Linked DNA regions of Halobaculum roseum. The protein of the gene in region 1 binds, or shares a complex with, the protein of each later gene. Links are inferred from orthologs where the notes say so. Each region holds a gene or a part of one and is shown on either strand. Other genes may lie near its edges.

Evidence for each region. The genes of interacting proteins can lie anywhere in the genome.
Region 2: K6T36_RS02400 (region 1) and rpoB share a complex: the UniProt entries of both Methanocaldococcus jannaschii proteins name them as parts of the RNA polymerase complex. The link is inferred for Halobaculum roseum from one-to-one orthologs.

Annotation. Positions count from the first base shown.
Region 1 is NZ_CP082286.1:465,002-470,038, reverse strand. Bases 796-3,625 are described here. They hold K6T36_RS02400 (DNA-directed RNA polymerase subunit K), read left to right. Parts: upstream 796-2,034; coding sequence 2,035-2,217; downstream 2,218-3,625. Other genes in these bases: rpsB (30S ribosomal protein S2), read left to right, coding at 3,427-3,625; eno (phosphopyruvate hydratase), read left to right, coding at 2,219-3,430; K6T36_RS02405 (DNA-directed RNA polymerase subunit N), read left to right, coding at 1,844-2,038; K6T36_RS02410 (30S ribosomal protein S9), read left to right, coding at 1,433-1,831; K6T36_RS02415 (50S ribosomal protein L13), read left to right, coding at 972-1,439. In the rest of the region: K6T36_RS02430 (DNA-directed RNA polymerase subunit D), read left to right, coding at 1-326; more of K6T36_RS02420, read left to right, coding at 619-795; more of rpsB, read left to right, coding at 3,626-4,206; K6T36_RS02385 (hypothetical protein), read right to left, coding at 4,384-4,731. UniProt on the Methanocaldococcus jannaschii protein: DNA-dependent RNA polymerase (RNAP) catalyzes the transcription of DNA into RNA using the four ribonucleoside triphosphates as substrates.
Region 2 is NZ_CP082286.1:2,457,976-2,462,121, forward strand. The notes cover bases 1-2,917. They hold rpoB (DNA-directed RNA polymerase subunit B), read right to left. Parts: upstream 2,416-2,917; coding sequence 586-2,415; downstream 1-585. Other genes in these bases: K6T36_RS12480 (DNA-directed RNA polymerase subunit A'), read right to left, coding at 1-583; K6T36_RS12490 (DNA-directed RNA polymerase subunit B''), read right to left, coding at 2,419-2,917. Also shown: more of K6T36_RS12490, read right to left, coding at 2,918-3,984; K6T36_RS12495 (DNA-directed RNA polymerase subunit H), read right to left, coding at 3,981-4,146. UniProt on the Methanocaldococcus jannaschii protein: DNA-dependent RNA polymerase (RNAP) catalyzes the transcription of DNA into RNA using the four ribonucleoside triphosphates as substrates. The Rpo2 subunit (Rpo2N and Rpo2C in this organism) is implicated in DNA promoter recognition and in nucleotide binding.

The sequences.
Region 1 (5,037 bases):
AACACCAGGGCGGCGTGGCCGTTGGCTACCGCCACCTGCAGCGCGTGACCGTCGTCGGCGACGCCGACGAGTTCGACGAGGAGGAGCCGAACATCCTCCGCGGCGTCATCGAGACCGAGGACGGCGAGCTCGTCCACACCGAGGAGTTCGATTCCGACCTCACCAACCGATACCCCGGCAAGGAGCTGGATATCGAGGACGTTCCCGGCGCGTTCGTCTTCCACATCGAGACGGACGGGTCGATGTCCGTCGATGAACTGACTCTCCGTGCGGTCCGGTCGCTTCGCGACCGCGCGGACGAACTCGCAGACAAGGTCGCAGTCTAACCGAACACATGTCGTCTCACCACACCCACCGAACGTCCGCCCCCGCGTCGGGTTCGACCGGCCAGCGGACCCGCCGTCACCGTCTCGCACGGACGGGGTGGACCGAAGGGGTTATCCGGTGGGACGGCAAACGACGGGACGCGAGCAGGGGTAGCCCAGTCTGGCCAACGGCGCAGCGTTCAGGGCGCTGTCCTGTAGAGGTTCGCAGGTTCAAATCCTGCCCCCTGCACTCCCGTTCTCACATCGACTCGGTCGCTACCGAGTCACCGACTCCCACTCAGGAGGTTACGTTATGAGTAGTAGCAAGACTAATCCGAGACTTCAGAACCTCATCGCCGAACTGAAGTCGGTCGCGCGCTCGTCCGATGCCACCGTCTGGCAGGACGTCGCCGACCGGCTCGAAAAGCCGCGGCGCACGCACGCGGAGGTCAACCTCGGCCGCATCGAGCGGTACGCGAACGAGGACGAGACCGTCGTCGTGCCGGGCAAGGTGCTCGGCTCGGGCGTGCTCCGTAAGGACGTCACCGTCGCCGCCGTCGACTTCTCCGGCACCGCCGAGACGAAGATCGACCAGGCCGGCGAGGCCGTCCGGCTGGAGGAAGCGCTGTCGAACAACCCCGAAGGGACCGACGTCCGGGTGATCCGATGAGTCTCGCAGAGTTCGAGGCCGACGTGGTCGTCGACGGACGCGACGCCATCATGGGTCGCGTCGCGTCGCAGGTCGCACAGAAGGCGCTCGACGGCGAGCGCGTCGCGATCGTCAACGCCGAGCGCGCGGTCATCACGGGCAACACCGAGGCGACGCTCGAGAAGTACCGCACCCGCGCGAACCTCGGCTCCGACTCGGGTCCGTACTACCCGAAGCGGCCCGACCGCATCTTCAAGCGGTCGGTCCGCGGCATGCTGCCGTACAAGACCACGAAGGGTCGCGAGGCGTTCGAGAACGTCCGCGTGTACGTCGGCAACCCGTTCGACTCCGAGACGACCTCGCCCGACGAGGACGCGCCGGAACCGGAGGTGCTCGACGGCACCTCCCTCGATCGCCTGTCGAACATCAAGTTCACCACCCTCGGCGCGATCTCCGAGGACCTGGGGGCTAACGTCACATGGTAACGAACACGTCCGGTAAGAAGAAGACCGCCGTCGCCCGCGCCACCGTCACGGACGGCGAGGGGCGAGTGCGTATCGACTCCCAGCCCGTCGAGCTGGTCGAACCCGAGATGGCCCGGCTGAAGATGCTGGAGCCGTTCCGCGTCGCCGGCGAGGACCTCCGCTCGGAGGTCGACATCGAGGTGTCGGTCAACGGCGGCGGCTTCGCCGGCCAGGCGGACGCGGTCCGCACGGCCATCGCGCGCGGCCTCGTGCAGCACCGCAACGACGCGGAGCTGCGCGACGCGTTCATGGAGTTCGACCGCTCCCTGCTGGTGAACGACTCCCGGCAGAGCGAACCGAAGAAGTGGGGCGGGCCCGGCGCACGCGCCCGCTACCAGAAGTCGTACCGCTGAGGTGATCCACCCATGATGATCCCTGTCCGGTGTTTCACGTGCGGAACCGTCATCGGTGAACACTGGGAGGAGTTCAAAGCCCGTGCCAAGGAGGGCGACGAGGACCCCGCGGCGGTCCTCGACGAGCTCGGCGTGGACCGCCACTGCTGCCGGCGGATGATGGTGAGTCACACAGACCTGGTCGACGTCGTCTCCCCCTACCAATGAGCGGGAACCTCGAGTACAACCGGTACGAGAAGGCCCGCATCCTCGGCGCACGGTCGCTCCAGCTGGCGTACGGCGCGCCGGCGCTGATCGACAGCGACCAGTCCGAGCCGATCCTCATCGCGGCCGAGGAGTACGACGCCGGCGTGTTGCCGTTCACGGTCCGGCGGGAGGGGAAGTGACGTGACGCTGATCGAGTCGGTGTCGCTGCGTCGCGTGCTCGACTCGCGGGGCAACCCCACCGTCGAGGCGGACGTGCTCACCCAGTCGGGCGGCTTCGGCCGCGCGGCGGCGCCCTCCGGGGCGTCGACGGGCGAGTACGAGGCGATCGAGCTCCCGCCCAAGGAGGCGATCGCCAGGGCCCGCGAGCACGCGGTCCCGCGGCTCGTCGGCTCGGTCCACGCGGGCAACCAGCGCGACGTGGACGCGGCGCTGCACGCCGCCGACGGCACCGAGGACTTCTCGGAGATCGGCGCCAACAGCGCCGTCGCGATCAGCATGGCGGCGTCGAAGGCCGGCGCCGACGTGCTGGGCGCGCCGCTGTTCCAGCACCTCGGTGGCACCTTCCGCGACGCCGACCGGTCGTTCCCGGTTCCGCTGGGGAACGTCGTGGGTGGCGGCGAGCACGCCGCCGACGCGACGCACATCCAGGAGTTCCTCTCGGCGCCCGTCGGCGCCCCCTCCGTCGCGGAGGCGGTGTTCGCGAACGCGGACGTCCACGCCGCGGTCGCCGACATCCTCGACGACCGCGGCGTCGCCGCCGCCAAGGGCGACGAGGGCGCGTGGGCGCCCGCAGTCTCCGACGCCGAGGCGTTCGAGATCGTCGACGAGGCGACCTCCCGCGTGGAGGACGCGCTCGGCTTCGGGATCCGGTTCGGCCTCGACGTTGCCGCCTCGGAGCTGTACGACGCCGACGCCGGCGTCTACCGCTACGGCGACACCGAGCGCACCTCGGCCGAGCAGGTCGAGTACATGGCCGAGCTGGTCGACGAGTACGACCTCGCGTACGTCGAGGACCCCCTCGACGAGGACGACTACGACGGGTTCGCCGACCTGACCGACAGAGTGGGCGACCGCACGCTGATCTGCGGCGACGACCTGTTCGTGACGAACGTCGAGCGCCTCTCGCGGGGCATCGACGAGGGCGCGGCCAACAGCATCCTGATCAAGCCGAACCAGATCGGGACGCTGTCGGACGCGTTCGACGCCGTCGAGCTGGCCCAGCGAAACGGGCTGGACGCGGTCGTCTCCCACCGCTCGGGCGAGACCGAGGACACCACCATCGCACACCTCGCCGTCGCGACCGACGCCTCGTACATCAAGACGGGGACCGTCGGCGGCGAGCGCACCGCAAAGCTGAACGAACTCATCCGCATCGCGGAGGAGGCAGTATGAGCGAATCCGAGAACGACGCAGACACCGAAGAGGCGCCCGACGCCGAGGAGGAGGTCGCAGAGACCGCCGCGGCCGAGGAGTCGCCCGACGAGACAGACGCACAGCCCGAGGAGACGGAGGCGGCGGCCGAGGGGGCCGCCGACGAGGAGGCGGACGCGGGTCCGCGCTTCGACGAGGACGTCATGCCCGACGACGAGGCGGACCTCCTCATCCCCGTCGAGGACTACCTCTCCGCTGGCGTCCACATCGGGACCCAGCAGAAGACCAAGGACATGGAGCGGTTCATCCACCGCGTCCGCGACGACGGCCTGTACGTGCTCGACGTGAGCAAGACGGACGGCCGTATCCGTACCGCGGCCTCGTTCCTGGCGAACTACGACCCCGAGCAGGTGCTCGTCACCTCCTCGCGCCAGTACGGTCGCTTCCCGGCCGAGAAGTTCGCCGACGCGATCGGCGCGCGCGCCCGCACCGGGCGCTTCATCCCGGGGACGCTGACGAACCCCGAGTACGCCGGCTACATCGAGCCGGACGTCGTGGTTGTCACCGACCCGATCGGGGACGCGCAGGCGGTCAAGGAGGCCATCACGGTCGGCATCCCCGTCATCGCGATGTGCGACTCGAACAACCAGGTCTCCAACGTCGACCTCGTCATCCCGACGAACAACAAGGGTCGCCGCGCCCTGTCGGTCATCTACTGGCTGCTCGCCAACGAGACGCTCGACAACCGCGGCGCCGAGCCCGGCTACGCCCTCGAGGACTTCGAGGCCGAACTGTAAGCCGGCCGCTGGATTTCGCGATCACTCCTTTGTCCTCACGCCCGCCAGCGGCGGCGCCGTCCCGCCGGTGCGTCGACTGGCGTCGTCGCTCCCCGTCCTGGACCTGGCGTCGTGCGATGTCGACCGACGCCGTCGCTTACGGGTTGAACTCGGGATCGAAACGAGCGAGCGCGGCGCCTACTGGGAGATCATCCGTTCGGCCTCCTCGATCGAGGAGGCGCGACGGTCGGCGCCGCCGACGGCGTCGTCGTCGTCGCCGACGCGGACGACCGCTGTGGCGCCGGCCATGCGGAGGAACGTCTCCCACTCGCCGAGCGCGGCGAGGGCGGTTCCGCGGGCGGTGAACTCGCGCACGTCGACGACGACCCCGAACTCGGCGTCGCAGTCCTCGGCGACGTGGCGCGCACGCGCCATCGCGGTGACGACGTCCGCGGCCTCGAACTCCCCCGAGAGCTCGACCCGCAAGCACGTGCCGTCCCGACTTCGATCCACGTTCGGGGCGGCGTTCGGCGTCGTCGAACTCATGAGATCCGCTGGCCCTGCCGCCCACATAATTCCAGCGCCCATAGTATCGAACGAGATAATCGGGCCGACCCGCGTGCGGCCGTTCGGGTCGGAACGGCCGTCGTGGCGAAGTCGCCACCGCGGAGCCGATCGGACCGGATCCCGGTCGCGACGGCGTGCGTTCCCTCTTTCCCCGGGTCGCGTGTCCGCGGTTTCGAGCGTGGGCGGACGGGCGCCGCCGACGGGGCGGCTCCCCCGCACCACGATTCGACACGGGGCGCCGTCTCATATAATCGTACCGCAGCGCGTATCGAAGTCGAGAGGGGG
Region 2 (4,146 bases), 2.0 Mb from region 1 along the record:
CGTCCTCGTCCTCGGGCTCGTCCGGCTGCATCGCCCGGGTGATGAGCTCGGAGTAGTCGCCCGAGAGCACGTCCTGCACCTCGTAGTAGGTGGTCGGCTTCTCGTGTTTGATGTCCGCCTGCGGCTCGCCGCAGTGCGGGCACGTGCTGGCCTTGCGGGCCTGTCGGACGGCCGACTTCAGCACGTCGGTGGGGTCGCCGCCGAGGTCCTTCGTCCGCTGAAGCTTCTCCTTGTACTCCTCCTTCTCCTCGGCGGTGAGCGCGAGGCGGCCGCAGTTGCGGCACGTCGCGCGCAGCAGCCGACGGATGAGCTTCGTGAAGCCGACGTGGATGACGGGGGCGGCCAGCTCGATGTGGCCGAAGTGCCCGTTACAGGACCCGGAGTGCTTGCCGCAGGTGCGACACTCCAGCCCGGGGTCGATGACGCCCAGGCGCGGGTCCATCAGCCCCATGTCGATGGGGTAGCCGTCGTCGTCGTAGGTGTCCGCGGTGATGACCTTCGTCGCGGACATGTCCCGATACGTCTCCGGGTCCATCAGCCCGAAGTTGATGCCGCCGATCTCTTTGGGTGTCTGGCCTGCCATAGTTAGACTGCGTCCTCAAGTTCGAGGGTCGGTCGAATGCCGAGCGCCTTCATCTCGTCGAGCAGCAGCTTGAACGCGTAGCTGATCTCCATCTCGTGGATGTCGTCCTCGTCGCCCGTGATGGGGTCGTAGATGCGACGCTGCTCCACGTCCTCGACGGCCACCATCCCCGTCTCCTCGGAGATGTACACCGTCTCCTTGTCGGAGGCGTCGAGCAGCCGCTCGTTCAGCGCCATCGCGGCCCCGTGGCCGATGAGCACCTCGCGCTCCATCTCGCCGACGCGGAGGCCGCCCTCGCGGGCGCGCCCCTCCGTCGGCTGCCGGGTGAGCACCTGCACCGGCCCGCGCGAGCGGGCGTGCAGCTTGTTGCTCACCATGTGGTACAGCTTGTGGTAGAAGATCGTCCCGACGAAGATCTCCGCCTCGATCTTCTCGCCGGTGACGCCCGAGTACATGACCTCCTTCCCGGAGGACTTGTACCCGTGTTCCTCCAGCGACGAGCGGAGCTTCTCCTCTCCCTCGCCCTGGAACGCCGTCCCGTCGACGCGGCGGCCCTCCAGCGAGCCGACCTTGCCGCCGAGCATCTCCAGCACGTGGCCCACCGTCATGCGCGACGGGAGCGCGTGCGGGTTCATCACGAGGTCGGGCACGAGCCCGTCCTCGGTAAAGGGCATGTCCTCCTGGGGCGCGAGGTGGCCCACGACGCCCTTCTGGCCGTGGCGGGACGCGAACTTGTCCCCGAGCTCGGGGATCCGCTCGTCGCGCACCGAGACCTTCGAGAGCTTCGAGCCGTCCTCGCCCTCCATCAGCGTCACCGTGTCGACCACGCCCGACTCGCCCGAGCGCATCGTGACGCTCGTCTCGCGTCGCTTCTGCGGGGAGAGGCCGCCCATGTCGTCGGGCTCCTCGAGGAACCGCGGCGGGCTCGTCTTCCCGAGCAGGACGGAGTTCTCGTCGACCTTCGTCTCGGGGTTGACGAGGCCGTCCTCGTCGAGGTGGGTGTACGCGTCCTCGCCGCGGGCGCCGCGCACGTCCTGGGAGGGGACCTCGAAGCGGTCCTCCTGACCGCCGGGGTAACGGCGCTCCTCGCCCTCGTAGGTGCGGAAGAAGTGCGACCGCTGCATCGCGCGGTCGACGCTCCCCTTGTTCATGACGAGCGCGTCCTCGATGTTGAACCCTTCATAACTCATGACCGCGACGACGAAGTTCTGCGCCGCGGGGCGCTCGTCGAACCCGATCTGTTCGGTGGTCTGCGTCTTGACCATCGACAGTTGCGGGTAGTGCAGGAGGTGCTGGCGGGTGTCCGGCCGGATGCGATAGTTGGCCGAGGGCAGCCCGAGCGACTGCTTCATCATCCCCGCGCCCATGGTAATGCGCGGAGAGGCGTTGTGCTCGGGGTAGGGGATCATCCCCGCGCCGATGCCGAAGATGAGCTGCGGGTCGATCTCCAGGTGCGTCGTCCGCGAGTTGACGTCCTCCTCGTCGGTGGCGACGTAGATGTCCTCCTCCTCCTCGGCGTCGATGAACTCGACGATCCCGTGGTCGACGAGGTCCTCGAACTCGATCTCGTCGTTCTCCAGCGCCTCGATCGTCTCGTCGTCGAGGAGCGGCTCCCCGTTCTCCACGACGATGAGCGGGCGCCGGGCGCGCCCGGCGTCGGCGTTGACGATGACCTCGTTCGTCCGGTCCTTCACCGAGACGTTCACCATGTCGGAGACGTCGCCGCGGCGGCGCGCCTCCCGGATCTGTGACGCGAGCTGGTTGGGGTCCGGGTGGGTCCCCACCAGGCTCCCGTTGACGTAGACTTTCGCTTCTCGTTGTTGGCTTGCCATGTGTTAGTCGTCCGCGGATGCGCGGTCAACGCCCTCGATGCCGGGGATGCCCTCGACACCCATGGACGCGAGTTCTCGCTTCAGTCCCTGTTCGTCCTCGATGTTCTGGGAGAGCTCCATCGCCTGCGCGAAGTTCTTCACCAGCCCGCAGTTCGGGCCCTCCGGGGTCTCGGAGGGGCAGATGCGACCCCACTGGGTCGCGTGCAGGTCGCGCGCCTCGAAGTGCGGCTGCGACCGCGAGAGCGGCGAGCGGAGGCGACGCAGGTGCGAGAGCACGCCCATGTAGTCGGTCCGGTCGACGAGCTGGGAGACGCCCGAGCGGCCGCCAACCCAGTTCCCCGTCGCGATGGGGTGCTCGAGGCGCTCGGTCAGCACGTCCGAGCGAACCACCGTGTTGACGGTGAGCTGCCGGTTGCGCATATTGGCGCGCTCGAGCTGGTACTTCACGTCGCGCGCCAGCTTGTTGAGCGCCGTCCGGAACAGGTCCGTCATCAGGTCGCCGGAGACCTTGAGGCGCTTGTTGGCGTAGTGGTCCTTGTCGTCGGACTCGCGGCGGTCGAGCGCGAGCTCGAAGCACGCCTCGGCCATCCGGCAGAGGTAGTACGCCTTGTTGATGCGGACGTCCTCCTCGTCGACGCCCTCCTCGTGGAGGTGCGGCAGGAGGTAGCGGTCGATGACGTAGTTCGCCCGCTTGAGCTGGTAGTTCTTCCCTTGGCCGGAGGCGACGCGCTCGCCGAGGGTCTCGATGGCCTCCTCCTCGGTCTGCACGTCGGCCTCCTCCAGGTTCTCCAGCATGAACTTCACAATCTCCGGGTCGTCGGAGACGCGGTGGACGATCTCCTCGTCGGACTCCAGCCCGAGCGCTCGGACCAGGGTCACGAAGTTGACCGAGCCGGACACCGAGGGGAAGCTCACTTCGAGCAGCCCCTCGCGGTTGCGCTCACAGAGGACGAGCGCGCGGTAGCCGCGCCGTTGGGAGAACGTCTTTGCGACCTGGATCTCGTCGCCGTACTTCGAGTCGTACTCCGCGAGGATCTTGTTGGGCGCGAGGTCCTCGCTGGTCATGAGCACGCGCTCGGAGCCGTTGACGATGAAGTAGCCGCCGGGGTCGACGGGGTCCTCGCCGATCTCGATGAGCTCCTCGTCGGAGAAGCCGGAGATGTTGCACTTGTTCGAGCCGACCATGATCGGCATGCGGCCGACCTTCGTCTCGGTCTGGTCGACGACCGTCTCGGGTTCCTCCTCGCCGCCGCGGATGATCTTCATCTCCATGAAGACCGGCGCGGCGTAGGTGATGTTCCGGAGGCGCGCCTCCTGCGGGTACAGCAGCTCCTCGGAGCCGTCGGCCTCGCGGACGCGGGGGGTCGTCATCCGCACGTCGCCGAGTTCGACGTAGACGGGCTCTTGCCCCTCCTTGTCGCCGATGTCCGTCTCGATCGTCTCCTTCTCGTCGACCACGCGCTGCATGCCGCGGTCGAGGAAGTTGTTGAACGAGCGGAAGTGGTGCTCCGCGAGCCGCTCCTGGGAGAAGTACTCCCGCGAGACGGAGCGGCGTGCCTCTCTGTTCATTCTACCACCAGGCGGTAGACGACCGCCGTGTCGGTGGTTCGCGAGTCCCGTTCGACGCGGACCACGTCGCCCGCCTCGGCCTCGTCGGGCATCGCGGGGTCGGTCCGCTTGATCTTGGGGAGATCGGTCCGTTTGACGTTGTACTCCTCGAGCACCTCCTCG